4 regions of the Janthinobacterium sp. GMG1 genome follow, and region 2 is predicted to be linked to each of the others. Evidence: predicted binding sites of a transcription regulator. Region 2 holds the regulator's gene; each other region holds the start of a gene.
What was found. The regulator LexA, encoded in region 2, represses DNA repair genes until DNA is damaged. The targets are predictions, from matches to a motif close to ACTGTATNNNNATACAGT.

Region 1 (7,410 bases), on a different contig from region 2:
CGACAGGGCCACCAGTAAAATCGTCAGGGCGATCTCATTCGGCGTCTTCTGGCGCTTGGCGCCTTCCACCATGGCGATCATGCGGTCGATGAACGCTTCACCGGGGTTGACGGAGACGCGCACCAGCAGCCAGTCCGACAGCACGCGGGTGCCGCCCGTGACGGCGGAAAAGTCGCCGCCCGATTCGCGGATGACGGGCGCCGATTCGCCCGTGATGGCGCTTTCGTCGACGGAGGCCACGCCGGCCGTCACTTCGCCGTCGGCGGGAATCACGTCGCCCGCCTCGACCAGCACCGTCATGCCCTTGCGCAGGTCGGTGGCCGGCGTGGGTAGCCAGGAAGTGCCGTATTTCGGCGTCTGCATTTTCTTTGCCATCACCGTTTGCTTGAGGGCGCGCAGCGAGGCCGCCTGCGCCTTGCTGCGGCCTTCGGCCAGCGCTTCGGCGAAATTCGCGAACAGCACGGTAAACCACAGCCACACGGCGACGGCGAGGATGAAGCCGAACGGCGCTTCACCTTGGCCATTCAGGGCCTGGATGGCCAGCAGGGTCGTGATGATGCTGCCTACATAGACGACGAACATCACGGGGCTGCGCCACTGCGTGCGGGGATCGAGTTTTTTGAACGCATCGACGACAGCGGGGCCGATCAGTGCGGAATCGAACAAAGTCAGGCTTGTGCGTGACATGGTAGCCTCTTATTTGATGAAAAGTTGCAGGTGTTCGACGATCGGGCCCAGGGCCAGCGCGGGAACGTAATTCAATACGCCGACCAGCACGACAACGCCGATCAGCAAGCCGATGAACATGGGGCCGTGCGTGGGCATGGTGCCGGCATTGGCCGACAGGCGCTGCTTGGCCGCCAGCGACCCGGCCACCGCCAGCACGGGCACGATCACGCCGAAGCGGCCGAACCACATGGCGATCGCCAGCATCACGTTGTAGAACGGTGTGTTGGCGGACAAGCCGGCAAACGCGCTGCCGTTGTTGTTGGCTGCCGACGTGAAGGCGTAGAGGATTTCCGAGAAGCCGTGCGCGCCCGGATTGGCCACGCCGATCTTGCCCGGTTCGACCATCACGGCGATCGCCGTGCCCGTCAATACGAGGGCTGGCGTAATCAGGATGGCCAGCGAGACCATCTTCATTTCATAGGCCTGGATTTTCTTGCCCAGGTACTCGGGTGTGCGGCCTATCATCAGGCCGGCGATGAAGACGGCCAGGATGGCGAACATCAGCATGCCGTACAGACCCGTGCCCACGCCGCCGAAGATCACTTCGCCGAACTGCATCAGCAGCAGCGGCACCATGCCGCCCAGGGGCATGTAGGAATCGTGCATGGAATTGACGGCGCCGCACGATGCCGCCGTCGTCACCGCCGCGAACAGGGTCGAGGAGCTGATGCCGAAACGCGTTTCCTTGCCTTCCATATTGCCGCCCGATTGCAGGCTGCTGGCCTGCTGGTCCACGCCCAGTGCCTGCAAGGCGGGATTGGCTTGCTGCTCGGCGCTCATCACGCCGGCCGTCATGACGACGAAGATCAGGGTCATGGCGGCCAGTACGGCCCAGCCCTGGCGCAGGTCGCCCACCATGCGGCCAAACGTGAAGCACAGGCCGGCGGGAATGATGAAAATGGCCAGCATCTGCAGGAAGTTCGACAGCACGGTCGGATTTTCATACGGGTGCGAGGAATTGGCATTGAAGAAGCCGCCGCCATTCGTGCCCAGCAGCTTGATCGATTCCTGCGACGCGACGGGACCCATGGCGATCGTCTGCGTGGTCGCCACTTGCGCTTCCATCACGGGCTTGCCGGCCGTATCGAGCACGGGCTGGCCGTCGGCCGTCACCTTCGGCGTTTCATAGGCCACGTGGTCGAGCAGGGTCACTTCCTTGTAGGCGGAAAAATTCTGGATCATGCCTTCGCCCATGAAGACGACGGACAGGGCCAGGGACAGCGGCAACAGGATGTACAGGGTGGAGCGCACCAGGTCGACCCAGAAATTGCCGATCGATTTGCCCGAGCGCGAGGCAAAGCCGCGCACCAGCGCGAAGATCACGGCGATGCCGGTGGCAGCCGAGAAGAAGTTCTGGCACGCCATGCCCAGCATCTGGGTCAGATAGCTCATGGTCTGTTCGCCGCCATAGCCTTGCCAGTTGGTATTGGCGACGAAGCTGACGGTGGTATTGAACGAGGAATCGGGGCTGACGGCGCCCAGGCCCTGTGGATTCAACGGTAAAAAGCCCTGCAGGCGCTGCAGGCCGTAGACGAAGACGGCGCCCACGGTATTGAAAACGATCAGGGCGATGGCATAGCTTTTCCAGCCCATGGCCTTGTCGGCGGGCAGGCCGGACCAGCGGTACAGCAGGTTTTCCAGCTTTTGCAGCCAGCCCAGGCCGCGCACGGGGGCATCGCCGGCCACTTTGGCCATGTACAGGCCCAGCGGATAGCCGGCGGCCAGCAGCACGGCCAGGAAGGCCACCAACAACAGTATCGATTGCGTCGTCATCACAGTTCCTCCGCCTTCAGCAGCGCCACCAGCAGGTACACGAGCAGGCCAGCCGAGACGACGGCGCCCAGCACATAAAACGCGTTCATTTGACGCTCCCTAATTTGTCGCAGGCGACGGCAAAGCCGGCCGCCAGGACGAAAAACACGGCAATCAAGCCGAGATACACGAGATCCATTCCCACCCTCATTCAGGTTTGTTTTGATAGTGAGCAGATTAGCCAAAAGGGTCTAAAAAATTCGTAAAGACTGGGGAGGCAGCTGTAAACAAGATGTAAAAACGGGCGCTTTACCGCATAAAATCCTTCACAATGGGCGCCAAACCACGCGCGCGGCGCACTGTTGTTGCCTTGGAGTAGCGCTATTGCTCGCGGGACAAGATAGAATGCGCGAGCGTCCGCACAAGGACGCCAAGCCTGCCGCACTGCCCTCCCACAGTGACGCTGGACGGAATATACTGTATATTCATACAGTTATCGCCGCCGCTGTCATTGCGCCCCGCAGTGCCCTGGCCTGGCGTTCCAACCACTGTCTTTACTTAGCTTGAACACGTATGGCCACTAAAAAACCAGCATCCGACTACAGCGAATCATCCATCCGTGTCCTGAAAGGACTGGAACCCGTCAAGCAGCGCCCGGGGATGTATACCCGCACTGAAAATCCGCTGCACATCATTCAGGAAGTGATCGACAATGCCTCCGACGAGGCGCTGGGCGGTCATTGCACGCATATCGCCGTCACGCAAAACACGGATGGCAGCATCACCGTCGAAGACAATGGCCGCGGCATTCCTGTCGGCCTGCACCCGGAAGAAGGCGTGCCGACGGTGGAAATCGTGTTTACACGGCTGCACGCGGGCGGCAAGTTCGACAAGGGTTCTGGCGGCGCCTATGCATTCTCGGGCGGCTTGCATGGCGTCGGCGTATCCGTCACCAATGCACTATCGACGCGCCTGGAAATCACCGTCTGGCGCAAGGAAAGCGACGGCAATGGCCTGCACCACATGGTGTTTGCGAATGGCGATGTGATCGAGCCCTTGACTTCCCGCCCTGCCCCGCGCGACGGCAAGAAATCGGGCACACGCGTCACCGCCTGGCCCGATGCGAAATATTTTGATTCGCCGAATATCTCGCAAACGGAGCTGCAACGCCTGCTGCGCTCGAAAGCCGTGCTGCTGCCAGGCGTCACCGTCACCCTCACCAACGCGAAAACCGGCGACACGCAGACGTGGCAGTATGCGGAAGGCTTGCGCGGCTACCTGACCGAAACGCTGGCGCAGGTATCGAATGGCGAAACCCTGATTCCCCTGTTCGAAGGCGCGCAGTACGCTGGCCCGGATTCGGAAGGCTTTGCCGAAGGCGAAGGCGCGGCCTGGGTGGTCGCGTGGACGGAAGAAGGCGCCATCGTGCGCGAATCGTATGTCAACCTGATCCCCACCTCGAATGGCGGCACGCACGAATCGGGTTTGCGCGACGGCCTGTTCGGCGCCGTGAAAAACTTCGTCGAAATGCACTCGCTGCTGCCGAAAGGCGTGAAGCTGCTGCCGGAAGACGTGTTCGCGCGCGCCTCGTTCGTGCTGTCGGCCAAGGTGCTGGACCCGCAATTCCAGGGCCAGATCAAGGAACGCCTGAATTCGCGCGACGCCGTGCGCCTCGTCTCCACGTTCACCAAGCCGCCGCTGGAACTGTGGCTGAACCAGCACGTCGATTACGGCAAGAAGCTGGCCGATCTCGTGATCAAGCAGGCGCAGTCGCGCCAGCGTTCACTGCAAAAAGTGGAAAAGAAAAAATCCTCGGGCGTCGCCGTCCTTCCCGGCAAGCTGACCGACTGCGAATCGTCGGACATTACCCGCAATGAACTGTTCCTCGTCGAGGGTGACTCGGCGGGCGGTTCGGCCAAGATGGGCCGCGACAAGGAATTCCAGGCGATCCTGCCCCTGCGCGGCAAGGTCTTGAATTCGTGGGAAACGGACCGCGACCGCCTGTTCGCCAATAACGAGATCCACGACATCGCCGTGGCCATCGGCGTCGATCCGCACAGCGTGGGCGATACACCCGACCTGTCGGGCCTACGCTACGGCAAAATCTGCATCCTGTCCGATGCAGACGTGGACGGCTCGCACATCCAGGTACTGCTGCTGACCTTATTCTTCAAGCACTTCCCGGTCCTGATCAACAAGGGCCACATCTGCATCGCCCGCCCGCCCTTGTACCGCGTGGATGCACCGGCGCGCGGCAAGAAGCCGATGCAGAAAATCTATGCGCTCGACGACGGCGAACTGGTCGCCATCGAGGACAAGCTGCGCAAGGAAGGCGTGAAACAGGGCGCCTGGTCGATCTCGCGCTTCAAGGGTCTGGGCGAGATGAACGCCGAGCAGCTGTGGGAAACGACGATGAACCCGGACACGCGCCGTTTGCTGCCCGTCACGCTCGGGGAAATCGACCACATGGCCTCGGCCTCGCGCTTCAATATGTTGATGGGCAAGGGCGAAGCGGCCGGACGCCGCGCCTGGATCGAAGAACACGGCAATGAGGCGGAGGCAGATATCTGATGATCATCGGCATCGACCTGGGCACCACCAACAGCCTGGTCGCCATCTGGCGCGACGGCAAGGCTTCCATCATCCCGAATGCGCTCGGTGAACACCTGACGCCATCGTGCGTCAGCATCGATGACGACGGCACCGTGCTGGTGGGCCGCGCCGCGCGCGAGCGCCTGCAGACGCACCCGCAGCTGACGGCCGCCGTCTTCAAACGCTACATGGGCAGTGAAAAAAAGATCACCCTCGGCACGCAGCAATTCCGTCCGGAAGAGCTGTCGTCGATGGTGCTGCGCGCGCTGAAGGAAGATGCCGAAGCCTACCTCGGCCACAAGATCGAGGAAGCCATCATCACCGTGCCCGCGTATTTCAGCGATGCGCAGCGCAAGGCCACGCGCATCGCCGGCCAGCTGGCGGGCTTGCGCGTGGAGCGCCTGCTCAACGAGCCGACGGCCGCCGCGCTGGCCTACGGCATCCGCGACAAGGAACAGGAAAGCAAATTCCTCGTCTTCGACCTGGGCGGTGGCACGTTCGACGTGTCGATCCTGGAATTGTTCGAAGGCGTGATGGAAGTGCGCGCCTCGGCCGGCGACAATTTTTTGGGCGGCGAAGACTTCGTCACCGTGCTGGTCGACGCCTTCCTGGAAGGCAGCGGCTTGCGCGATGCGGCCGGCAGCCGCCTGTTCGACCCACGCCAGCAGCAGTTGCTGCGCGATGAAGCCGAACGCGTCAAGCGCTTGCTGTCGGACCAGCCGTCCGTGCGCATGGCCACGCGCTACCAGGACAAGGAATACAGCTGGGAGATCAGCGAAGACAAACTGGCGCAGCTGTGCGAGCCCCTGCTGGCCCGCTTGCGCCTGCCCGTGGAGCGGGCACTGCGCGACGCCACCATCCGCGCTGCGGAACTCAATGAAGTAGTGCTGGCCGGCGGCGCCACGCGCATGCCGCTGGTGCGCAAACTCGTCTCGCGCATGTTCGGCCGCTTCCCCGCCATCCACCTCGACCCGGATGAAGCCGTGGCGCTGGGCGCCGCCGTGCAGGCGGGCCTCAAGATGCGCGACGCGGCCCTCGACGAAGTGGTCATGACGGACGTGGCGCCGTACTCGCTGGGTATTTCGATTTCGCGCCAGGTTGGCGCGAACCAGTATGAAGGCGGGCATTACCTGCCCATCATCGAGCGCAATTCCGTGGTACCCGTCTCGCGCACGGAAAACATCACCACCATCCACGACAACCAGAAGGAAATCAACGTGGCGATCTTCCAGGGCGAGTCGCGCCTGGTGGCCGACAATGTCTTCCTCGGCAAGATCAGCTTCCCGATCCCCGCGAAAAAGGCGGGCGAGATCGGCATCGACGTGCGCTTCACCTACGACGTCAGCGGCGTGCTGGAAGCGGAAGTGACGGTGCTGGCCACGCAGGAACGCCACAAGATGATTATCAGCGACAACGCGGGCGTGATGACGCCGGAACAGATCGAGCAGCGCTTTGCGGAACTGGCCGACCTGAAGATCCATCCGCGCGAGCAGATGGAAAATCGTACCCTGGTCACCCGCGCCGACCGGCTGTACGAACAGTCGCTGGGCGACGTGCGCCAGTACCTGGCCGCGCACACGGCCAATTTCCAGGCCGCGCTGGAAACGCAGGACCCGAATACCATCCGCAAGGCGCGCCAGGCATTGGATGACGTGCTGCGCCAGGTCGAGAGCGAGAGCTTCCTGTAGATGGACGGCGGCATGGACAACGGACAGCGCAGCCTGTGGGCAATCCTGGGCACGGAGCCGACGGGCGACGAGCGCGCCCTCAAGCGCGCGTACGCGAAGCGCCTGAAGGTGACGCGTCCAGAAGACGATCCGGCCGCCTTCCAGGAGCTGCGCGAAGCGTATGAATACGCGCTGCGCCATGCGCACCTGTTTGCCGCCGAATTTCCGGAACCGCAAGCGGCAGCGGTAGAAACGCCGCCCATGGAAACGGCCGAGCTGTGGGGCGTCATTGACGAACCCGCGCGGGAGGCGCAGGAACCGCAGGAACCGCCTGCGGAACTGTGGGGCATCATTGCCCGGGAACCCGCACCGCCACCGGAACTATGGGGCGTGGTCGCCATCGATCCGGCGCAGGAAGCGGCCAACCTGTGGCAAGGCTGCCTGGCGCTGACGCGGCACGCGGATGCCGGCGACGTGCTGGCCCGCATACTGCAGGACGACGCCATGCTCAACCTCGATGTGCGCGAGGAATTCGACTTGTGCGCGCTGCGCTACTGTGCCAGCGCCGGGTATGACCTGGTGCTGCGCCAGGCCCTGTTCGAGCAGCTGGGCTGGGACCGTGATTTTTCCTACCTGGCGCGCAGCCATGGGGACCTGGTGCGCACTGCCG
Region 2 (7,410 bases):
GTGCTCGCCAACGATCTTCAGCGGGCCGGTAGGCATGCGGATTTGTGCTTTTTCAACAGCAAAACCTTGCTTGGTCAGCGCTTCAGCGATGTCGAAGTTGGTGACGGAACCGAACAGACGGCCATCAACACCAGCTTTTTGAGCAACTTGAACGGTCAGACCGCTCAGTTTTTCGCCCTGGGCTTGCGATGCGGCCAGTTTGGCGGCAGCAGCTTTTTCCAGTTCGGCGCGCTTGACTTCGAATTCAGCCACAGCGGTTGCCGTAGCACGACGTGCCAGGCGTTGCGGGATCAGGAAGTTACGTGCGTAACCGTCTTTGACTTTGACGACTTCGCCGAGGTTACCGACGTTAACAACTTTTTCTAACAGAATGATTTGCATAGTTCTTCTCCAGGAATATCTGACCGATTAAGCGTGGTGCAGATCGGTGTATGGCAGCAGCGCGAGGAAGCGAGCGCGCTTGATTGCGGTGTCAACTTGGCGCTGGTAGTGCGCTTTGGTACCGGTCAGGCGTGCTGGCATGATCTTGCCGTTTTCTTGGACGAAGTCTTTCAGCGTGTCGACGTCTTTGTAGTCGACTTGCTCAACGTGAGCTGCGGTGAAGCGGCAGAACTTCTTGCGTTTGAACAACGGGTTTTGCTGTTTGCGTTTTTCTTTAAGCTTGAGCTTATTTTTGTCGAACTTTTTACCGAATGCCATGTCAGGCTCCTGTATCTAAAATGCGCTAGTCAAAATTGACTGCACTAAAATCAATGATGTGAAACACCAAACTCTTGCTGTTGCGGCTCTTCCTGGCCAGGAAACCCGTGAACTGATACACCCCGCCCAAGCTTGCCTGACTGAACCGGCCTGAGATTTCGCCAGCGGCTAGCGCGGCAACATCAAACTCGGTCAAACGGGCAATCCCTGCTTCCATCTGCTGCGAACTGTGTTGCAATACTGCATTCACAATCGGCAGCCCTGCCGGGGTATAGCGCAATATTTCGCGCTCGGCAATGATGGCGGTGACTTGTAGCTGGTTCAGCGCACGATCCTGGTCAAGAATTAAGCTGCTGCTGCGGCTGCGGCTGGAGCGGCTGCTGGTGCTTCGGTGCGGTGGCTTTTGGCCGCGTCTTCGCGTTGTACCGATTTCATCATCGGCGAAGGAGCTGTTTCAGCTTTCTTCATTTTAACGGTCAGGTGACGCAACACGGCATCATTGAATTTGAATGCTGTTTCCAACTCGACCAGGGTCTCGTTGTCGCATTCGATGTTCAGGCAGATGTAGTGTGCTTTAGGCAGCTTTTGGATCGAGTAAGCCATTTGACGGCGGCCCCAATCTTCCACGCGGTGAACCGAACCGCCGCGGGTGGTTACGCTGGCTTTGTAGCGTTCGATCATCGCGGGCACTTGCTCGCTTTGGTCCGGATGGACGATAAAGACTATTTCATAATGACGCATGCAAACTCCTTCAGGTCGGATTGATAATCGCCCACCCCGGCGTCAAGACGGGTGTGGGAAGGTCAGCCGAAGATTATAACCGCCTTTTGCAAACGTTTCAATCATTCCTTCCACCAGCACCCGAAAAGCCCGTGCGCCAGCGTGCTTTCGGCCCATGGACAAGTATTTCTTGCGAAATTCGCCGAAAACACGGAAATCCCCTTGCATAGTGGGCGATACTGTACAAAAATACAGACTGTTCATATAGACAGCATTTTAGTATGCACCCACCGCTCATGATCAAGCTGACAGCACGACAAGAACAAATCCTGAACCTGATCAAGGACGCGATTGAAAACACGGGCTTTCCTCCCACCCGTGCGGAAATCGCCAATGAACTGGGTTTCAAATCGGCCAATGCGGCCGAAGAGCATTTGCAGGCCCTGGCCCGCAAGGGCGCGATCGAGATTTCGCCCGGCACCTCGCGCGGCATCCGCCTGATCGGCGCCGCCGCTGAAGCGGCGCCATCGAAAGTGCCGGCAGCGCTGCTGATGTCGCTGCCGCTGATCGGCCGGGTGGCGGCCGGTTCGCCCATCCTGGCGCAGGAAAACCTGGAAGCGAGCTACAACGTCGATCCGGCCCTGTTCTCGGCCAAACCCGACTTCCTGCTGAAGGTGCGCGGCTGGTCCATGCGCGACGCCGGCATCATGGATGGCGATTTATTGGCCGTCAAGAAGGTCGACAGCGCCAAGAATGGCCAGATCGTCGTCGCCCGCATCGGCGACGAAGTCACCGTCAAACGCTACAAGAAGACGGGTTCCGTCATCGAACTGCTGCCGGAAAACCCCGACTTCAAGGTGATTACCGTGTCGCCGGAAGACGAGTTTGCATTGGAAGGTTTGGCTGTCGGACTGATGCGCAGCTGGCATTGACAAGCACGCCTTTGCAGGGCGCGCGGTTGGCGCCAGTTGCTGTTGGCGCCAACACTTCGAGCAAGATGGCGCGAGAATTACCGGCTGCCGCCGGGAGTCGCGACAACCACCGGCGGGCGGCGCTCCGCAGGCATCTTGGACGACGGGCGCCGGCCATCACTATCAAAAGCGGCGGTATCCACCGCCTTCTTGGCGGATTCGGCAAGCACATACGCTTCCGTCCTGGCTTGCCACGCCGCTCTTTTGGCTTCGGTCTGAGTCGCCTTTTGATTGGCTTCTGCACTGACCACAGTATAGGCCTTCTCCATCAACGCCTTTGCTTGCGTAAATTCCTGCTCATTCATCAAACGTTCAATGTCTGGGGGAATGTTTTTGCCAGGCGGCAATGACGCGTTGAGATTTTTGACAAAACCATTGTAGCAGGCGCTCCAAGCGTCGAGTCCTTCCTGCACCGCCATGATCTGGCGCTTGGTCTGCGACATCTCCGGCACCACCGGCTCCACACAGTTAAACTTGCTCAGGGAAATGTCAGCGCCCTTGTAATCGCGCGCATAGAAATCGATATCCGCACGGCGTGCGGCGCGCTGCCGGATCAGATCGAGCGCAGCATCCGCTTGCTTGTTGCCGCCGGTGGAGGACTTCTGAAACCATTCCCTGGCCGCGCTGACGTCACTGGTTACACCCTCACCATACAAATACATTTCGCCAAGATGGAACTGCGCTTCGGCATTACCAGCTGAAGCGAGCTTGTTATATAAACTCAGCGCCTGGGTATAGGATTGCGCTTCGAGCAAGCGATTTGCATCCGATAAATCATCGGCATACGCGCCGTAAGAAAACAGCATCGCAACAACAAATGTAAGTTTCTGCATGATCACCCTCTTGTAAAAGACTTATATTTATCAAATAAGACACAAATGTAAGCCCTTTCCAGGAAAAAGTGAATAATTATTATGCGCTCAATGCCGAACTGAAATCTTCCAGCAGGTCAGCCTCGTCTTCGATACCCACCGACACGCGTATCAGCGATTCGGCGATGCCCATGCTGGCGCGGCGCTCGGCGCCCATCTCGTAGAAAATCGTATGGGCGACGGGAATCACCAAGGTGCGCGTGTCGCCGAGGTTGCTCGCTGGAATAGCAAGATTGAGACGATTGAGGAAATCGAAGCAGTCGATGCCATCTTTCAGCTCAAAGCTGAACAGCGAGCCATAGCTGCGGAACAAATCCGTCGCCAGCGCGTGCTGCGGGTGCGACGCCAAGCCCGGGTAATGCACGGCCGCTACGCGCGGATCGGCGGCAAGCATGGTGGCCAGCGCCAGGGCGTTCGAGCAGGTGCGATCCATGCGCAAGGCCATGGTTTCCGCGCCGACGGCGATGTGGTGCGCCGCTTCCGGACCCAGCGAGGCGCCGAAATCGCGCAAGGCCTTGGCGCGGATTTGCGCAATGCCCCATTGTGCCGGTGCCGCCTTTTTATAATTCTCAAAGATGTTCGGATACCGCGTCCAGTCGAACACGCCCGTGTCCGTCAAGCTGCCGCCCAGCGCATTGCCGTGACCGCCAATCGATTTCGTCAGCGCATTGACGACCAAGCCCGCGCCCACCGCTTTCGGACGGAACAGGTATGGCGTCGTCATGGTGTTGTCGACGATGTACAAAATACCCTTCTCGCGGCACAAGTCACCGATTTTTGCCAGGTCGGCGATCTGCGTGCGCGGATTGGCGATGGTTTCGACAAACACGATGCGCGTGGCCGGCGTGATGGCGGCCGCCACATTGGCCACGTCGGTGGCGTCGACAAACGACACGGCGATGCCCTGCCCCGTCACCGTTTGCCACAGGCTGTTGGTGTTGCCGAACAAAAAGGCCGACGACACGACGTGATCACCGGCGCGCAGCAAGGATTGCACCACGGCGCCGATGGCGCCCATGCCGGTGGCGAAGCACAGGGTCGCCACGCCGTCTTCCATCTTGTTGACCTTGTCTTCCAGCGCGGAGACAGTCGGGTTGCCCTGGCGGCCATAGCGGAAACCCGGCTCCTTGCCCTGGAACACGGAAGCGAGCTGGCGCGCATCGGCGTAACCGAAAGCAACGGAAGTGTGCACGGGCTTGTGCAGGGAGCCGTGCTCGATGCCCTTGCGGCGGTCGTTATGCAGGATGGTGGTGGTAAAGCCGTAGTTTTTTTTATCGTTCATGATCGCAAAGAAAAAAAAGCCCGGCATCGGCCGGGCAGGTACTTATGCTTCTGTCGTCGCCAGGTTCAGGTTCAGCTGGGAACGCGGCGTATCTTCGGGCGCTGCCGCCTTCGGATGGTGGCGCGCATACTCCAGGCGATCCAGGTATTCCTGCGACACGTCGCCCGTCACGTAGACGCCATCGAAGCACGATGCTTCGAAGTTGGTCAGGGCCGGATTGACGTCGGCGATCGCCTGCTTCAGCGCGCCGATATCCTGGTAGACCAGGTAATCGGCCGTGATTTCGCGGCACACTTCTTCCGTCGTGCGGCCATAGGCGATCAGTTCGTCGCGCGTCGGCATGTCGATGCCGTACACGTTCGGGTAAATCACCGGTGGCGCGGCCGAGGCGAAGATGACCTTCGTCGCGCCCGCTTCGCGCGCCATCTGCACGATTTCACGGCTGGTGGTGCCGCGCACGATGGAATCGTCGACCAGCAACACCACTTTATCCTTGAACTCGGACGGGATGGCGTTGAGCTTCTGGCGCACGGATTTCTTGCGCGCCGCCTGGCCCGGCATGATGAAGGTGCGGCCGATGTAGCGGTTCTTGATGAAGCCTTCGCGGTACTCGATGTTCAGCGCCATGGCCAGCTGGATGGCGGCCGGACGCGAGGAATCGGGAATCGGCATGACCACGTCGATATGCACGCCTGGCAATTCGGCACGGATCTTCTCGGCCAGGTACTCGCCCATTTTCAGACGCGTGGCGTACACGGAGGCGCCGTCGATGACGGAGTCGGGACGGGCCAGGTAGACGAATTCGAACACGCACGGGTTCAGGCTGGCATTGTCGGCGCATTGAGCGCTGTGCAATTTCTTATCGGCATCGATAAACACGGCTTCGCCGGGACCGATGTCGCGCACGAAGCGGAAGCCCATGCCTTCCAGTGCCACGGATTCGGAAGCGATCAGGTATTCAGGACCTTGCTCCGTTTCATTGATGCCCAGGCACAGCGGACGGATGCCGTGCGGGTCGCGGAAGGCCAGCAAGCCCACGCCGGCGATTTGCGCGACCGCAGCGTAGCCACCCTTGACGCGGCGGTTCAGCACGGTAACGGCCTTGAAGATGGCTTCCGGATCGAGGTTCAGACCCGTCGTCGCTTCCTGGATTTCATGCGCCAGCACGTTGAGCAGCACTTCCGAATCGGAATCGGTGTTGATGTGGCGGCGGTCGTTCTTGAACATTTCCAGCTTCAACTGTTCCCAGTTGGTCAGGTTGCCATTGTGCGCCAGGGTGATGCCGAACGGCGCATTCACATAGAACGGTTGTGCTTCCTCTTCGCTCGACGAACCGGCTGTCGGGTAGCGGCAATGGCCGATGCCCGTCGTGCCTTGCAGCGAACGCATGTTGCGCGTACGGAAGACGTCACGCACGAGGCCATTGGCTTTGTGCATGGAAAACATACTGCTGTGATTGGTCGCAATCCCTGCCGCGTCCTGACCGCGATGTTGCAGGAGCAACAATGCATCATAGAGCAATTGATTGACAGGTTGATGGGAAACGACGCCGACGATGCCACACATGGTGTGCTCCTAAACTGTGCTACTGATTTTAAAAAAATTCAAAATTCAAAATTTCACATGCTGCGCGTAAGCGGCAGGCAGATAAGGCTTGATGGCGCGCGCACCCTGCTCCGCGAGCGGGCTGAGCTGCGCGTTTTTCCAGAAGGGCTGCTGCGGTATGGACGTCATGCCACACAAGATGACGGCGGTCAGCACGATCACAAGGCCCCGCGCCACGCCGAACAGGCTCCCCAGGGTGCGGTCGGCCAGGCTCAAACCCGTCACCTTGACCAGCGCGTCGACCGTCATGGACAGCAATCCCATCAAAATGCGCACACCGATGAACAGCACCACGAAGGCCAGCAGCAGGCGGATGGCCTCGCCCGGCACGGCTTCCGGCAGGAATTTCGCCAGGGTGGCGCCATAGGCGTTGGCAATGACGAAAGCCACGATCCAGCTGACCAATGACAGTATTTCCTTGACCAGGCCGCGCATCATGCTGATCAGCACGGACGTCACCAGCACGAACAGCACCAGGTAATCGAAGATCGTCACGCGCGTTCAGCCTTGCAACATCACGCCGGTACCAGGCTGCCGCCCAGGCCCAGCTTCTGCAGCTTGGCGCGGGTCTTTTCGGCATCTTCGCGACTGCCGAACGGGCCAACTCTTACACGGATGCGCTCGCCCGCCGGGCTGGAGACTTTCTGCGTGTACGACTTGATGCCCGCTTCGCGCAGCTTGTCCTGCAATTCATCGACCTTGTCCTGCGTCGCCAAGGCCGCCACCTGCACCACGAACTTGCCGTTGCCGGCGTCGTGCGCCTTGTCTTGCATCTTCTCTTGCGGCTTGCCTTCCAGGATAGCCAGCGCGCGCGCGGCATCGTCGGCCGATTGCGCCGGCTTGGCAGGCTTAGTCTCGGGCTTGGTTTCCGGTTTTACTTCATGCTTGGGCTCGGGCTTGGGTTCGTGTTTCGGCTCCGGCTTGGGTTCGTGCTTCGGTTCCGGTTTCGGCTCCACCTTGACAGGTTTTGGCTCGGGCTTCGGTTCCACATAGGCAGGTTTGACCGGTGCAGGCTGGGCGGCGGCCAGCACGGGTGCTGGCGTCGGCGTCGGCTTGGCCGCAGGCGGCAGCGGCGCGTCGACAATTTCCTCGGACTGGTCCAGACCATTCGATGCGGCCTGGGCCGGAACAGCAGGCACGGGCGCCGGCGCAGGCGCCACAGCCTTTTCCTTCGACGGAATGTCGATGGCGATATCGTTGAAGGGCGCCTTCGGCTCGGAATCGAGCAGCATCGGCAAGCCGACAGCCACGCCCAGGGCCA
Region 3 (7,410 bases), 140 kb from region 2:
ATGTTGTCGACCTTGTTTTACCTCCTGCGAAGTTCATTGACACTCTCCTGCGGAAAATGGTGCGCCCATGAAAATAGATGACCTGGCCTCGAAACACGATCAAGCAAAGATTTTCAACCTGGAATACGAGTTTCGCATCAACCGGCTGAAACTCGATTACATCACCCTGGCCGATGTCCGGCCCCCCGGCATTGATCTGGAACGACTGGCCGTGGAGCACCAGGCGGGCATCGCGGCCCTGCGCAGCTTTGTCGCCCTGAACTTCAACCATTTCAATGCGGCAAGCTGTTCCTCGCTCAGCTGCATCCCCACGCGCGCGCTGGGTGACGACGAGCGCTACCTGCACCGCATCTGGATGGGCGGACCATTGCCGGACATCGCCTGTGAGGCGATCGGGCAGTGGGGCGCGGCGCTCGACGACGTGCGCTACAACGGCGGCGCGCCGTACGTCTCCATTCTGTGGGTGTGGGATGCGCAGCAGCTGCGCGATGACGAGCGCTTCAGCCCCACGGGCGGCACCGGGCGCTACACGATAGGCCGCTACGCCATCGGCGGCACGACCCTGCATATCAACTCGCTGCGCGCGCTGGCGCTCGATTTCGCGCCGGCCCGCTTCGATATCCTCGATACCCTGCATACGCAGCGCTACTTCGCCACCTTGTCCGATTATTTTCGCATCCTCATCATGTGCGAATACGGCGGCATGTATATGGATGTCGATACGATCCCGCACAATCCGGCGACGATTTTCCTGATGAAGCCGGAAGTGCCCGATTATTTCCAGCGCAACGCCGATGACAGCGAAGAGCGCCGGCATGTCAGCTGGATGAATTTGTTTCTCGATGAAACGGGCATGCTGATCGCCAAGAAGAACGATGCCGCGTTGCGCGTGATCCAGCGCAATGTGAACCTCGCGTATGCGGGCATCGCTGCGCAGATTCCCCGTTCCTGCCCGCAATTCGAGGCGCAGCTGTTTGGCCAGTTCTATGCCGAATGGAAGAAAAACCTGGGCGTGACCCTGCTCAGCCATGCCGAGTTCTACCAGCGCTATTGCGTGCTGTATGACGGCGCGCGCGAAGCGGTGGCGGGCGGCATCCGCGGCATGCGCTTGCTGGACGATATCATTACCGACATGCACATCCCCTTGAGCGACGAGGAGCGGCGCGCATATGCGCGCTGCGTGGCGCGGCTCGATGAAATCGCTTGGCAGCTCGACGATCCTTTGAGCCTCGTCAATATCGTCGACGTGTTCGATATCGAGGAAGTGCCGCGCATGGCGTATGCTGCCCAGTTGCGGGCGGACATCGACCACTTTCACTATTACTCGGTGCTGTCGGACGACCCGCAGCTCGACCGCGTGAATGCCGTCTTTTGCCGTTACCTGCTGGCCCACCGCTCGCAGCAGATTGCCGCCGGCAACTTCTGGCGCCCGACCGTGGGCCGCCACGGCAGCCGCATGCCGGCCACCAGCGATGCCGCCCCGCCAGGTGACGAGGCGCAGGCGGGCCTGCTGTCGCATGCGCCGCTCACACTGGTGGCGGGAGAACTGCTGGGCGACGAGGCGAAGAACCGCATGGCCAAATTGCTGTTTGCCACCAGTTACCTGGAATACTGTTCCTTTGGGAATAAATTGAATCTGCAGTTAGTCGAACTGCAGCGGCGGCAAAATATCGATCCGTATCTGGCGCACATCCACGGCTTGCATGACGAGGACGGGCGTTTCATCGGCTTTTTCACGGCCGCGACGATGGACGAGTTCCAGGCCTGCGGCGCCGTCTCGTATTACCGCGATGACATGAAGGCGCTTGACGATGCGTATGACGCCTTCGTGCTCGCGCATGCGCGCGCCGACGACTGTTTCGTCAGCAGCCTGGCCATCGACGAGAAATACCGGGGCCAGGGCTTGTTTCGGCAAATGTTCCATGAAATCCGCGACCTGGCCAGCCGCAAGGGCTGTGAGCGCATCACTTTGACGGTGTGGGAAAAGAGCGAAGCGCTGCAAGTGTATCTGCACAAGGGTTTTCGCAGCGTGGGCACGTTCGATTATGCCTACAGCCTGTTCTATGACCGGCTGCATTTTTTGGTGTATGAAGGTAACTGAGGAGGGCAATTGAGGGAAACAGGGGCGGCCGGCAGCCGCCCCGCGATGCAGCTTACAACGCCAGGAAGGCCAGGCCCGCCACGGCCGTTGGCAGCAGCGCGCCGGCCAGCAGGCCGACGGCGCCGATCGATTCATCCTTGAAACCGCGGCGCAGCAGGGCCACGCCGGCCGGGTTCGGCGCGTTGGCGATGACGGTCAGGCCGCCGCCGGCCACGGCGCCAGCCATCAGCATGTATTTTGCTTCGTCCGTCATGCCGACGATCAGCGAACCGAGGTAAGTGAGGGCCGCATTGTCGGTAATGGCCGTCAAGCCCAGGGCGCCGAAGAACAGGGCCAGCGGCTTCAGGCTGGAAACGATGGGCTGCAGCCACCATTGCTGCATGCCGCCCAGTACCACCAGGCCGCCGAGGAAGAAGCCGACCAGCAAGCCTTCCTTGAGGATCAGCGGGCTTTGATAGCGCTCATACGCCTGCACGAAGCCGAGGAAGAACAGGAACAGGCCGATGAACAGCACGGGATGGTGCGCCAGGGTGACCACGCCGGCCAGCACGATCATGTGCACCAGGCTGACGGCCAGCGGCACTTTCGGCGCTTCCACTTCACCGGCTTTCGGCTTGATGTCGGAAGTGTTGCTGTGCAGATATTTGCGCAGCAAGATGCTCACGCCCGTGGCGTTGATCAGCACGGCGATGGCGGCCTTCCAGCCGAAATGGCTGGCCATGAAGGCGCTATCCCAGTTCCACGTGGTGGCCACCATCAGCACGGGCGGCGCTGCGTACGAGGTGAGGGTGCCGCCGATGGAAACATTGACAAACAGCACGCCCAACGCGCCGTATTTCAGCCATTCGGGGATGCCCGGGCGGAAGATTTGCGGCGCCAGCATCAGCGCGGCCAGGGTCATGGCGGCCGGTTCCGTGATCAATGAGCCCGTCAGGGGCACGAGCGCCAGGCCCAGCCAGACGAGGGCCAGTTCCGTGCGCAGCGGCATCACGCGCGCCACGCTTTTCAACAGGCGCTGCACGGCGTCGAGCACGGGGCGCGAGGCGGCCACGACCATGACGACAAAGACGAACAGCGGCTCCGTGTAATGGCGCGACTCGGCATACTCGATGGCCGCATCGCCGCCCGAGACAAAGGCCATGATGATGATCAAGATAAAGGCCCAGAAGCCGAACACGACTTCCACTTCACCCAGCAAATGCAGCAGGCCCGCATGGCGGGGATGGCGCCTCGATAATGTTTCAAACGACTTGGCGGCGAAGGTGTGGATGAGCGCAAGGCCGAAGACGATGGCGCTGATGATTTGGATGGTGGTCAAATGCGTTTCCTTATGGACGGAGGAAGCCGCCCGGTGCATTGCCGAGCGGTAAGGAGAGTGCTTATGGTACAGCAATCGATGCCAGAAACGGGGTTTTTCGGACATGGCGGAGCGGCCTCCGGGCAGGCGCTGCGCAGATAAGCCTTGCCAAAAGCAGGACCGGATAGTACTGTATATGCATACAGTATTCATCTTCATATTCAATTATGCAACATTCTCAATTGATGGCCTCGCCGGAAGCCTTGCACCCGTCCTTATGGCGCGCATCGCAGCTGGGGCAGGGCGCCACGCGCTGCCTGGACACGGGCTTTGCCGCCCTGTCCGCGCAGTTGCCCGGCGGCGGCTGGCCCAGCGGCAGCCTCATCGATCTGCTGGTGCAGCAGCCAGGTAGCGGCGAATTGCGCTTGCTGGCGCCCGCGCTGGCGCAGCTGCCGGGCTTGCCTATCGTGCTGCTGCAGCCGCCCCATCCGCCGCAGGCGCTGGCCCTGGCGGCGCAGGGACTGGCGCCGTCGCAGCTGCTGTGGCTCAAGAGCGCCGGCAGCAAGGATGCCCTGTGGGCGGCGGAAAACATCTTGCGCAGCGGTAGTTGCGGCGCCTTGCTGTTCTGGCAGCCGCACGTGCGCGCCGACAGCCTGCGCCGCCTGCACCTGGCTGCGCAAGGAGGCAATACCCTGTTCTGCATGCTGCGCCCCTTGCACGGCGCGCAGGATGCGTCGCCGGCGCCGCTGCGCCTGTCCGTGCGCCCGGCCGCCGGCGGCATCGAGATCGGCTTCATCAAACGCCGGGGACCGCAGCGCGACGCGCCCCTGTTCCTGCCCCTGCAACCTCCTTCATTATTGCCACGCCATGCGACTCTGGATCGGCCTGTGCCTGCCCCGGCTTCCGCTCGAAGTATTTTGCCCGCGCTGGTCGGCTGACAGCCTTGGCGTGGTGCTGGAGCAGGAGCAAGTGATGGCCCTGTCGCCGCTGGCGCGGGCGGCCGGTATCCGGCCGGGCATGCGCCGCGCCGGCGCGCTGATGCTGGCGCCGCAGGCGCGCCTGCACGAGCGCTCGCTTGAACTGGAAGCGCAGGCGCTGCAGGCGGTGGCGCTGGCGCTGCTGCAATACTCGCCGCTGGTGGCGCAGGGCGAGGAAGCGACCCTGCTGGTCGATGCGGGCGCCAGCCTGCGCCTGTTTGGTGGCGTGCGCGCCCTGTGCCGGCAGATCGCGGCCAGCTTGCGCGCGCTCGGCTACACGGCCCAGCTGTCGTGCGCCCCCACGGCGCGCGGCGCCTGGCTGCTGGCGCGCGCCGGCACGCGCCGGGGCCGCGTGCTGGGCATGGCCAGCCTGGTGCGCCGTCTCGACGGCCTGCCGTGCGCCTTGCTGCCGCCCGCGCGCGCCTATCTGGACTGGTTCGAGGGCATCGGCTGCCGCACCCTGGGGCAGTTGCGCCACTTGCCGCGGCCCGGCTTGCAGCGCCGCTGCGGCGGGGCCTTGCTGGACATGCTCGACGACGCGCATGGCCACAGCACGGAACTGTTCGTATGGCTCGAAGCGCCGCCCACGTTCCGCGCCAGCCTGGAATTGTTCGACCGCGTGGAGCACGCCGACGCGCTGCTGTTCGGCGCGCGCCGGCTGCTGCAGCAAATGACGGGCTGGTTGTGCGCGCGGCAATTTTCCGTCGAGCGCATACAGTTGCTGCTGGCGCACGAGCGGGGCAGGGTGGCGCGTCCGCCCACCGTCATCGACCTGGCGCTGGGCGAGGCCGTCTGGCGCGACGAGCACCTGGTGCGCCTGCTCAAGGAGCGCCTGGCGCAGCTGGTGCTGGACGCGCCCGTGATCGGCCTTACTCTGGAAGCGCTGCAGGTGCAGCCGATGGCGCCGCCCAGCGATACCCTGTTCCCCGAACCGGGCGGTACGCCGCAGGAGCGCCAGCGCTTGCTGGAATTGCTGGTGGCGCGCCTGGGGAGCGACAATGTCTTGCAGGCCGCGCCGCGCGCCGATTACCGTCCCGAGGCGGCCAACCAGTGGCTGCCGTTGCCGGCCAAGCCAGGCGGCAGGAACACGGTGCCCGACTTGCCGCCCGGCTTGTCCGGCATGCCCCGTCCCGGCTGGCTGCTGGCCCAGCCTATCGCCCTGCTGATGCGCGAGCACCGGCCGTTCTATGGCTCGCCCCTGAAAATGGTGTCTGTCGCCGAGCGCATCGAGGCAGGCTGGTGGGGCCAGTCGCAGGCGCGCGATTATTTCATCGCCGAAGGCCTCGACCACGCCCATTACTGGGTCTACCGCGAACGCATCGCAGGCAGCGGAGAAGACGCCGCGCCGCGCTGGTTTTTGCATGGCTTGTTTGGCTGAATGCGCTGTCCTGCTGAAACTGCCATGCTTGGCTATACTTGCTCTCTTGCCCCGCGTCAACCATCTCAATAAGGATTCCCATGTCCCAACTTTCCGACTTCCTCATCACCCAAAAATGGCCTGCCCGGCATCCGGAACGCCTGCAGCTGTACTCGCTGCCGACGCCGAACGGCATCAAGGTTTCCATCCTGCTGGAAGAGCTGGGCCTGGCGTACGAGCCGCACCTGGTCAGCTTCGAACAAAATGACCAGCTGTCGCCCGCCTTCCTGTCGCTCAATCCGAACAACAAGATTCCCGCCATCCTCGACCCGGACGGTCCCGATGGCAAGCCGCTGGCCCTGTTCGAGTCGGGCGCCATCCTGCTGTACCTGGCCGAGAAAACGGGCAAGTTCATCCCGCAGGACGCGGGCTTGCGCTATGAAACGATCCAATGGCTGATGTTCCAGATGGGCGGTATCGGCCCCATGTTTGGCCAGGTGGGCTTCTTCCACAAATTTGCCGGCAAGGACTATGAGGACAAGCGGCCGCTGGAACGCTATATCGGCGAGGCCAAGCGCCTGCTGAGCGTGCTCGAGCAGCGCCTGCAGGGCCGCGACTGGATCATGGGTAGTCAGTACACGATTGCCGACATCGCCATCTTCCCGTGGGTGCGCTGCCTGGTGGGTTTCTATGGCGCAGGCGATCTCGTCGGTTTCAGCAGCTTCCCGAATGTGCAGCGCGCGCTGGACGCGTTTCTGGCCAGGCCAGCCGTCATCAAGGGTGTCGACATCCCATCGCGTGGCTAAAACAGCTGTGGCCGGCCGGCGCTACAATGCGTCATCGGCCGCCCTGTGCGGCAGCTTTGATCTGAGACAATGAAATCCACCCGGCAAGATTTTCCCGGTGCGCACGGCCATGTGCTGGCAGCGCGCCTCGATGCGCCCGACGGCGCCATCCGCGCCTACGCGCTGTTCGCCCACTGTTTTACCTGCGGCAAGGACGTGCTGGCCGCGCGGCGTATCGCGCAAGGTTTGACGCAGCACGGCATCGCCGTGCTGCGCTTCGACTTCACGGGACTGGGCGCCAGCGAGGGCGAGTTCGCCGCCACCAATTTCTCGTCGAATGTGGACGACCTGGTCGCCGCCGCCGATTTCCTGCGTGCAAAACATGCGGCCCCGCAATTGCTGATCGGCCATAGCCTGGGCGGCGCCGCCGTGCTGGCTGCCGCGTCGCAAGTGCCGGAAGCGATCGCCATCGCCACCCTGGCCGCCCCGAGCACGCCCGCCTACGTGACGCGCATGTTCAGCGCGCACCTGGAGCAGATCGCCGCGGAAGGCGAGGCGCTGGTGCAGCTGGAAGGGCGGCCCTTCCGCATCCGCCAGCAATTCGTCGACGACGCGGGCAGCCACAGTTTAAAAGAGCACATCGCCGGCCTGCGCCGCGCCCTGCTGGTGATGCACGCACCGAACGACACGACGGTGAGCCTGTCGAACGCGATGGAGATCTTTACGGCAGCCAAGCACCCGAAAAGCTTCGTTTCGCTCGACGATGCCGACCATTTATTGACGGGGCGCGATGACGCCGCCTATGTCGCTAATGTGATTGCCGCCTGGAGCGCGCGTTATATCAACTAAGCTGAACTAAGCGGTCGCCCATGAAAAACGCCGTACCGGCAAGA
Region 4 (7,410 bases), on a different contig from region 2:
TGGGTATCGGTGGCGATTACCGCACCTACCGCTATGAGCAGTCGCCAGACAGCAACGGCACGTCGAAAGATATCTACAACTTCAACACCTCGCCTGCCTACGACTTGAGCCGCGATACCTATGGCGCTTTCGTCGAATTGCTGGCACCGCTGACCAAGTCGTTCGAAATGACCGTTGGCGGCCGTTACGATGCCGTCAAGGCGATCGATGACAAGCTGCACAGCAAAACTGTCGGCAAAAAAGACAGCGCCAATACCTACAAGGTATCGGCACGCTGGCAGCCGGTACAAACCGTGCTGATCCGCGGTTCCTACGGCACGGGCTTCAAGGCGCCAAGCATGCTGGACCTGGCACAGCCATTGGTCACTGCAGGCTTTACTGCCAAGAAATTTGATTGCCCTTACCCAGGTACGGCACTGTGCCGCGCGGAAGCAACGCAATACAACGCCATGTCGGAAGGCAATCCTGAGCTGCAATCGGAAAAATCGAAACAGTTCACCCTGGGCTTCCGTGTCGAGCCTAGCGCGGCCTTCTCGTTCGGCGCCGACCTGTGGGATGTGAAACTGCGTAATGCTGTATCGGAAATCACCGAAGCGCAGGCATTTGCCGATCCAGTCAAGTACGCGACGAGCTTCACGCAATATATCGAACCGTCGACCGGCAATCCCTACTACGCGTTCAAGAAACTGTCGGTCAACATCGGCAAGAAGGAATACCGTGGTATCGACTGGGATCTGTCGGCCAACCACAAGTTTGACTTCGGCAAGCTGACCGCCCAACTGAGCGGTACGCACATGTTGCACGCGAACTACACCAAAGCTGGTAGCGACAATATCTACACCAGCAACATGGACTTCTTCGGCGATACCAACGAAGTCACGTTCCGCAACCTGATGAAGCTGACGACGACCCTGGATACGGGCCGCCTGAGCAACACGGTGACCGTCAACTACCGTAACGGCTACACCGATGCGGCAGCTACCGTGTACGACGTGGCCACCAAAAAAGAAGTGAAGGATTTCCGCCTGCAAGTTCCGTCGTACACCACGTTCGACTGGCAAGCGCGTTTCGCCTTTGACAAGCAAACCACGATCCGCGCAGGCATCAAAAACCTGTTCGACCGTGCACCGCCGCTGTCGCTGCGCTCTTCGTCGGGCCACCAAGTTGGTTTCGACCCACGCTACGCCGATCCAATGATGCGTTCGTTCTACATCACCGGCAACTACAAGTTCTAATTTGACGTTGTAAGTTAGCTTGTCTCGAAAGCGCCTTGCACCTCACCGTGCAAGGCGCTTTTTTTATGCAGCAACACATTGCATAGGCGAAAAAAAAGGAGCCGCAGCTCCTTTTCCGTACCGGCATGACTGCGCTTATGCAGTCGCTTCGCCGCCCAATGCCTCGACCACGTCGGCCATCAGCTTGCTCAATTCGCCCGTCATCAGCATCACGTCGCCGTCGAAACGCTCTTCGTCGTTCTTCGTGCTCGATTCCGTTTCCTTGATCACGTCCAGCGGCTTGACGCTCTTGATGGCCAAGGACTCCGTCAGCACGAAGGAAATCTTGTCGTTCCACGTCATGGCCAGGCGCGTGCACTGCTTGCCGGCGGCGATATGGCGGCGCACGTCGTCCGCTTCCAGGGTGTGGCGCACGTAGCGCACGGTGGCCTTGCTTTCGCCCGTGGCGCGCAATTCCGTATCCATGTCGACCGTGAAGCCGGCCGGCGCATCGTCGGCTTGCAGCCATTCCGTCATCACCGCCACGGGCGAGCGCTGCACGCGCAGGCTTTCCAGCGGCAGTTTGTCGACGGCTTTGAGCAGCAGCTTGATGACTTCATCGGCTTTTGCCGGGCTGGCGGCATCGACCACCAGCCAGCCATTGACGGGATCGATCCACGTCCAGACGTTGCTGCGGATGCTGAAGGCGCGCGGCAGCAGCTCGTCGGCCACGCGTTCCTTCAATTCCTTCATGGCCTTTTTACCAGGCGCAAACCCTTGCGCTTCTTCCATCTCGGCAGCGCGGGCCTTGGCCACCTGGTTGATGACGGTCGCTGGCAGCAGTTTCTTTTCCGTGCCCAGCAGGATCAGCATCTGCTTGTTGACCACGTGGACCAGGCCGCCGTTCGGGCGTGGCGTATCCCAGCCCTGGCGCATCAGATCCATGCTGGTCGCCGGCGTAAATTTGTTCGAGGACAAGGCCTCTTCCAGTTGTTCTGGCGTATAGGCCCATGGTGCGGGCAGGCGGTAAATCTGAAGATTCTTGAACCACATAGTTTTTGTCTTCCGTTTGTTTCAGTAGTGCCAGGGGAACGCCATTCTACACTTTCGACACGGGAATGCCGTCAAAAGCGCGGACTGGCGCGGTGTTGTTGATGCGTAGGGAATGCCGCTACAGGGCGGGAAACAGCTCCGCCTGGGCTGGCGCCTGCCGCATCACGCTGGCCGGATCGGACAAGGTCGAGATGCGCACGCCCAGCAGGCGGATTTTCTTTTCAAATGGCACGCGCCGCAAGCAGTCGCGGCTGGCGCGCAGGATGGCGGCGGCGTCTGCCGTGGCGCTGGGCAAGGTGATGTCGCGCGTGACGGTGCTGAAATCCTCGAAGCGCAGCTTGATGCCCACCGTGCGCCCCGCCAGCGATTGTTTGTCCAGGTCGCCAGCCACGCGCGTGCACAGGCTTTCCAGCTTTTCCGACAGGGTGGCGCGGTCGCGCACCACCTGCAAGTCGCGCTCGAACGTCGTTTCGCGGCTGACGGACTTGGTTTCCCGGCTCGTCTGCACGGGCCTATCATCGATGCCCAGCGCCGCCTGGCGCAGCCAGCCCGTGTACAGGTCGCCGAACTGCGTGCGCAGCATGGCCATGTCGGCCTGCGCCAGCTCGCCGATGCTGACAATGCCCAAGGCTTCCAGCTTGGCCGTCGCCTTCGGGCCGATGCCGTTGATCTTTTTCGCCGGCAAGGGCCACACGCGCGTGGCGATATCCTCGGGCGACAAAATGGTCAGCCCGTCCGGCTTTTCCAGGTCGGAACAGATTTTGGCCAGCAATTTGTTCGGCGCCAGGCCGATCGAGCACGACAGGCCCGTCGCCTCGGACACGGCCGCCTTCAGGCGCGCCGCCATGGCCGGCGCCTGCTCACCGTATTCGGTCAGATCGACATAGATTTCATCGATGCCCACGTTCTGGATGATGGGGCACAACTGGGCCACGGCCTGCTTGAAACGGGCCGAATACTCGCGGTAAGCCTCGAAATCGGCCGGCAGCAGGATGCTGTCGGGCGCGAGCTTGGCCGCCTTCATGATGCCCATGGCGGAAAACACGCCAAACGCGCGCGCCGCATAGGTCGAGGTGGTGACGACGCCGCGCCCCACGTAGTCGCGCATGCGCGCAAACTGCCGCGTGCCATCTTCCTGCAGCACGGGCTGCTGCAAGCGCCCGCCGCCGATGACGACGGCTTCGCCGCGCAATTCCGGATATTTCAACAGTTCCACGGAGGCGAAGAAGGCGTCCATGTCCAGGTGGGCTATCCAGCGGCGGGTTTCAGGCAATGTAGGGGCAGATGCGGTCAAGGACACCTCGCGGCGGGATGCTATCGGATACTGTAATTATATACAGTATCGCTGCAATTGCCAGTGGATGCAAGCAATGGGACGGTATTGATTGAAATCATGATTGGCTTTTCTATTTAGCAAGAATAGAATCGCTGCACAACAACGAAACCTAGGGAGTTGCCTTGTCCACTGTACCTCACGTCTTACGCCGACTGGCCGTCTGCTCATCCATCCTGCCGGCCGTGCTTCTCTCCACCTTGGCGCCATCCGCGCTGGCCGACACCACCACCATAACCACCAGTGCACCGGTCGCCGCCAAGACGGCCTGGCAGGAAACGCGCCACGGCACGATCGTCACGGACGACTACCGCTGGCTGCAAAAGAAAACCGATCCTGCCGTGATCGACTACCTGAATGCGGAAAACGCCTACACGGCCGCCGTCACGGCGCCGATCCAGCCGCTGGCCGACAAGGTGTATGCGGAAATCAAGGGCCGCATGCAGGAAGTGGACCTGTCCGTGCCCGCGCGCCAGGGCAATTTCTACTATTACACGCGCGTGGAAGCGGGCAAGCAATACCCGATTCACTGCCGCCGCCCCGTCGGCGCCAGCGGCGCCTACGATGCGCAGGCGGCTGAGGAAATCCTGCTGGACCAGAACCAATTGGCCGAAGGCCACAAATTCTTTGCCGTGCGCGCCTTCAGCGTCAGCCCGAATGAACAGTTGCTGGCCTACACCACCGACACGACGGGTTTCCGCCAGTACGAGTTGCATGTCAAGGATCTGAAAACGGGCAAATTGCTGGGCGACAGCATGCCGCGCGTGACATCGCTGGCGTGGGCGGCGGACAACGCCACCCTGATGCTGGCGCAGGAAGACGCCACCACCAAGCGCTCGGATCGATTGTTCCGCCTGGCCCTGGGCGGTGCGCCGCAACAGGTCTACCACGAGCCGGTGGAACAGTTCGCCATCAACGTGGGTCGCACGCGCGACAAGCAATTCTTCGTGCTCACCTCGGGCAGCACGGATACCAGCGAAGTGCTGCTGCTGCCAACGAGCACGCCGCAAGGCAGTTTCCAGAGCGTGCTGAAACGCGAAAAAGGCCACCGCTACGGCATCGAGCACCGCGACGGCCAGCTGTATATTCTGACCAACAAGGAGGCGAAGAATTTCCGTGTCGTCAGCGCGCCCTTGTCCGCGCCGCAGCCGAAGAACTGGAAGCCGGTCGTGCCGCACAACAAGGATGCCGTGATCCAGTCCATCGACGTCTTCCAGGGTTACCTGGTGGTGATGGAAAAGGCGCGCGCCCTGAACCGCGCCCGCATCCTTGATTTTGCGCAAAAGAATTGGAAGACGGTGCAGTTCGACGACCCCGTCTACCTGGCCACGGCGGCCGGTACGCCGGAGTTTTCCGCCACGCAATTTCGCATGTCCTACCAGTCACCCGTCACGCCGCCCACCGTCATCGACGTCAGCATGCAGGATGGCAAGCGCACGGTGCTGAAGCAGCAGGAAATCGTCGGCGGCTTTGACAGCAGCCGCTACACGACGCAGCGCTTGTGGGTCAAGGCGCGCGATGGCGTGCAAGTGCCGCTGTGGATTGTCTACAAGAAAGGCGTGAAACTCGACGGTTCCGCGCCGCTGCTGCTGTACTCGTATGGTTCGTATGGCATTTCCACGGAAGCCAGTTTTGCCATCAGCCGCATCAGCCTGCTGGAACGGGGCGTCATCTATGCGCAGGCGCATATCCGCGGCGGCACCGACATGGGTGAAGCCTGGCATGAGGACGGCATGCTGATGAAGAAGAAAAACACCTTCAATGACTTCATCGACAGCGCCGACTATCTGGTGCGCGAAAAATGGACCAGCCCGAACCGCCTGATCATCCAGGGCGGCAGCGCGGGCGGCTTGCTGATGGGCGCCGTCGTCAACATGCGCCCCGACCTGTTCCACGCCGTGCACGCAGCCGTGCCGTTTGTCGACGTGATGAACACCATGATGGACGCCAGCCTGCCGCTGACCACGGGAGAATATCTGGAATGGGGCGACCCGAACCAGAAGGCCGCGTACGACTACATGCTCAGCTACTCGCCATACGACAACATTGCGCGCAAGAATTATCCCGCCATGCTGGTGACGACGGGCCTGAACGACAGCCAGGTCATGTACTGGGAACCGGCAAAATACGTGGCCAAGCTGCGCGCATATAAGACGGATGGCAATCCCCTGCTGCTGAAAACGAATATGGGTGCCGGCCACGGCGGTGCGTCGGGCCGCTACAACGCCATTGCCGAGAACGCATTCAATATGGCGTGGATGCTGTCGCAGTGGAATATCACGGAATAATGTGAAAAAAGCGCTTGCAGAAGGATTTTAGCCGTCCTATAATAGCGCCTCTTCCAGACGTGGTGACAAACGTCGGGATGGTTTTCTGAGACAAGCAACGGGTGCTTAGCTCAGTTGGTAGAGCGGCGCCCTTACAAGGCGTAGGTCGGGAGTTCGAGCCTCTCAGCACCCACCAAATCAGAAAACTGTCCAGTGCTTCATGGATCAGCAACACAGATCATACGAGCTTGGAGTGGTAGTTCAGTTGGTTAGAATACCGGCCTGTCACGTCGGGGGTCGCGGGTTCGAGTCCCGTCCGCTCCGCCAATAAAAGAAAAGCCCTTTGGTTCCCAGAACCGAAGGGCTTTTCCCATTTCAGAAGCCAAAAACACGCCTATCCCCCCTCGCCTGAACATTTTTGCGCTTTTCAGCAAAAAAACTGCCATTCGCCGTCAAGAATAGTTGCACAAGCACGAAAGCGCCCCCTATAATAGTGCCTCTTCCAGACGTGGTGACAAACGTCAGGATAGTTTTCTGGGTATGCGGGTGCTTAGCTCAGTTGGTAGAGCGGCGCCCTTACAAGGCGTAGGTCGGGAGTTCGAGCCTCTCAGCACCCACCACCAAAACAGAAAATTATCCAGTGCTTCATGGATCAGCAACACAGATCATACGAGCTTGGAGTGGTAGTTCAGTTGGTTAGAATACCGGCCTGTCACGTCGGGGGTCGCGGGTTCGAGTCCCGTCCGCTCCGCCAATAAAAGAAAAGCCCTTTGGTTCCCAGAACCGAAGGGCTTTTCCCATTTCTGGACAGCAAATGCTCTAGAATCAGCGCTACCCTGACTCCACCCCTGCCCGCATGCGCTTGCCCCGTAGTATTCACCCCTACCTCGCCCTGCGACTGCGCCTGGCCCATCATGCTTTGCTGCAATTTGCCGCCAGCCTGGCCAGTTCCATGGAAATTCTCGTGTTCCTGGCCGGTCCCGTCCTGCTGGGTCTGCTCAGCGTCATCGCCCTGCCCGGCTTTCTCGCCATGACACTGCCCTGGCCCGCCGCTTTGAGCCTGCTGGCCGCGCAAGCCTTGCTCACGTGCCTGCCCGCGTGGCTGCTGCGCAAGCGATTGTTGCCGGCCAGTACCGCCGCCTGGCTGCGCCAACTGCCCTTGCCGCCGCGCCTGCGCTGGCAGGCCGACATCGCCGTGGCCGGCCTGCTGATGCTGCCGCTGGGCCTCGCCTATGCCGTCTCGGCCGCCATCTGGCTGATACAGTCGCCGCCCTGGCTGCGCACTATCGTCGCGCCCGGCATGGCCGCCACCCTCATCATCTGGCTGCTGGCGTGGATATTGACGAGCGGCATCATCGCGCTGCGCCTGCGCGCACCCCGCCCCGCACAAGGAGCGCGCCCGCCCACGATGACGACCTACGTGCCGCAACGCCACCGCTGGCACAGCGTATTCCTGTGGCGCCAGCTGTTCTGGCTGCCGTTCTGGCGCAACGAAAATGTGATCGGCCTGCAGCAAAGCGTGCTGCTGGCCACGGCTGGCGCC

Region 1: the regulator LexA is predicted to act here: its motif matches at 2,958-2,975, upstream of SJI03_RS02105 (DNA topoisomerase IV subunit B).
Region 3: the regulator LexA is predicted to act here: its motif matches at 3,588-3,605, upstream of imuA (translesion DNA synthesis-associated protein ImuA).
Region 4: the regulator LexA is predicted to act here: its motif matches at 3,591-3,608, upstream of dinB (DNA polymerase IV).

The regions. Positions count from the first base shown of each region.
Region 1 is NZ_JAXQNT010000001.1:450,160-457,569, reverse strand. Features, by position in the region: gene kdpB (potassium-transporting ATPase subunit KdpB) at 1-687, opposite strand, end outside; gene kdpA (potassium-transporting ATPase subunit KdpA) at 697-2,502, opposite strand; gene kdpF (K(+)-transporting ATPase subunit F) at 2,502-2,591, opposite strand; gene SJI03_RS02105 (DNA topoisomerase IV subunit B) at 3,055-5,052, shown strand; gene SJI03_RS02100 (molecular chaperone HscC) at 5,052-6,761, shown strand; gene SJI03_RS02095 (J domain-containing protein) at 6,774-7,410, shown strand, end outside.
Region 2 is NZ_JAXQNT010000008.1:185,011-192,420, reverse strand. Features, by position in the region: gene rplI (50S ribosomal protein L9) at 1-381, opposite strand, end outside; gene rpsR (30S ribosomal protein S18) at 409-699, opposite strand; gene priB (primosomal replication protein N) at 725-1,024, opposite strand; gene rpsF (30S ribosomal protein S6) at 1,045-1,440, opposite strand; gene lexA (transcriptional repressor LexA) at 1,716-2,351, shown strand; gene SJI03_RS21100 (sel1 repeat family protein) at 2,429-3,223, opposite strand; gene SJI03_RS21095 (cystathionine gamma-synthase family protein) at 3,303-4,544, opposite strand; gene purF (amidophosphoribosyltransferase) at 4,587-6,110, opposite strand; gene SJI03_RS21085 (CvpA family protein) at 6,156-6,644, opposite strand; gene SJI03_RS21080 (SPOR domain-containing protein) at 6,665-7,410, opposite strand, start outside.
Region 3 is NZ_JAXQNT010000008.1:45,061-52,470, forward strand. Features, by position in the region: gene SJI03_RS20485 (GNAT family N-acetyltransferase) at 68-2,101, shown strand; gene SJI03_RS20490 (putative Na+/H+ antiporter) at 2,154-3,419, opposite strand; gene imuA (translesion DNA synthesis-associated protein ImuA) at 3,626-4,336, shown strand; gene SJI03_RS20500 (DNA polymerase Y family protein) at 4,266-5,753, shown strand; gene SJI03_RS20505 (glutathione S-transferase N-terminal domain-containing protein) at 5,834-6,538, shown strand; gene SJI03_RS20510 (alpha/beta hydrolase) at 6,608-7,366, shown strand.
Region 4 is NZ_JAXQNT010000012.1:16,687-24,096, reverse strand. Features, by position in the region: gene SJI03_RS24625 (TonB-dependent receptor) at 1-1,235, shown strand, start outside; gene SJI03_RS24620 (recombination-associated protein RdgC) at 1,371-2,267, opposite strand; gene dinB (DNA polymerase IV) at 2,386-3,540, opposite strand; gene SJI03_RS24610 (S9 family peptidase) at 3,726-5,888, shown strand; tRNA gene SJI03_RS24605 (tRNA-Val) at 5,988-6,063, shown strand; tRNA gene SJI03_RS24600 (tRNA-Asp) at 6,118-6,194, shown strand; tRNA gene SJI03_RS24595 (tRNA-Val) at 6,412-6,487, shown strand; tRNA gene SJI03_RS24590 (tRNA-Asp) at 6,545-6,621, shown strand; gene SJI03_RS24585 (hypothetical protein) at 6,730-7,410, shown strand, end outside.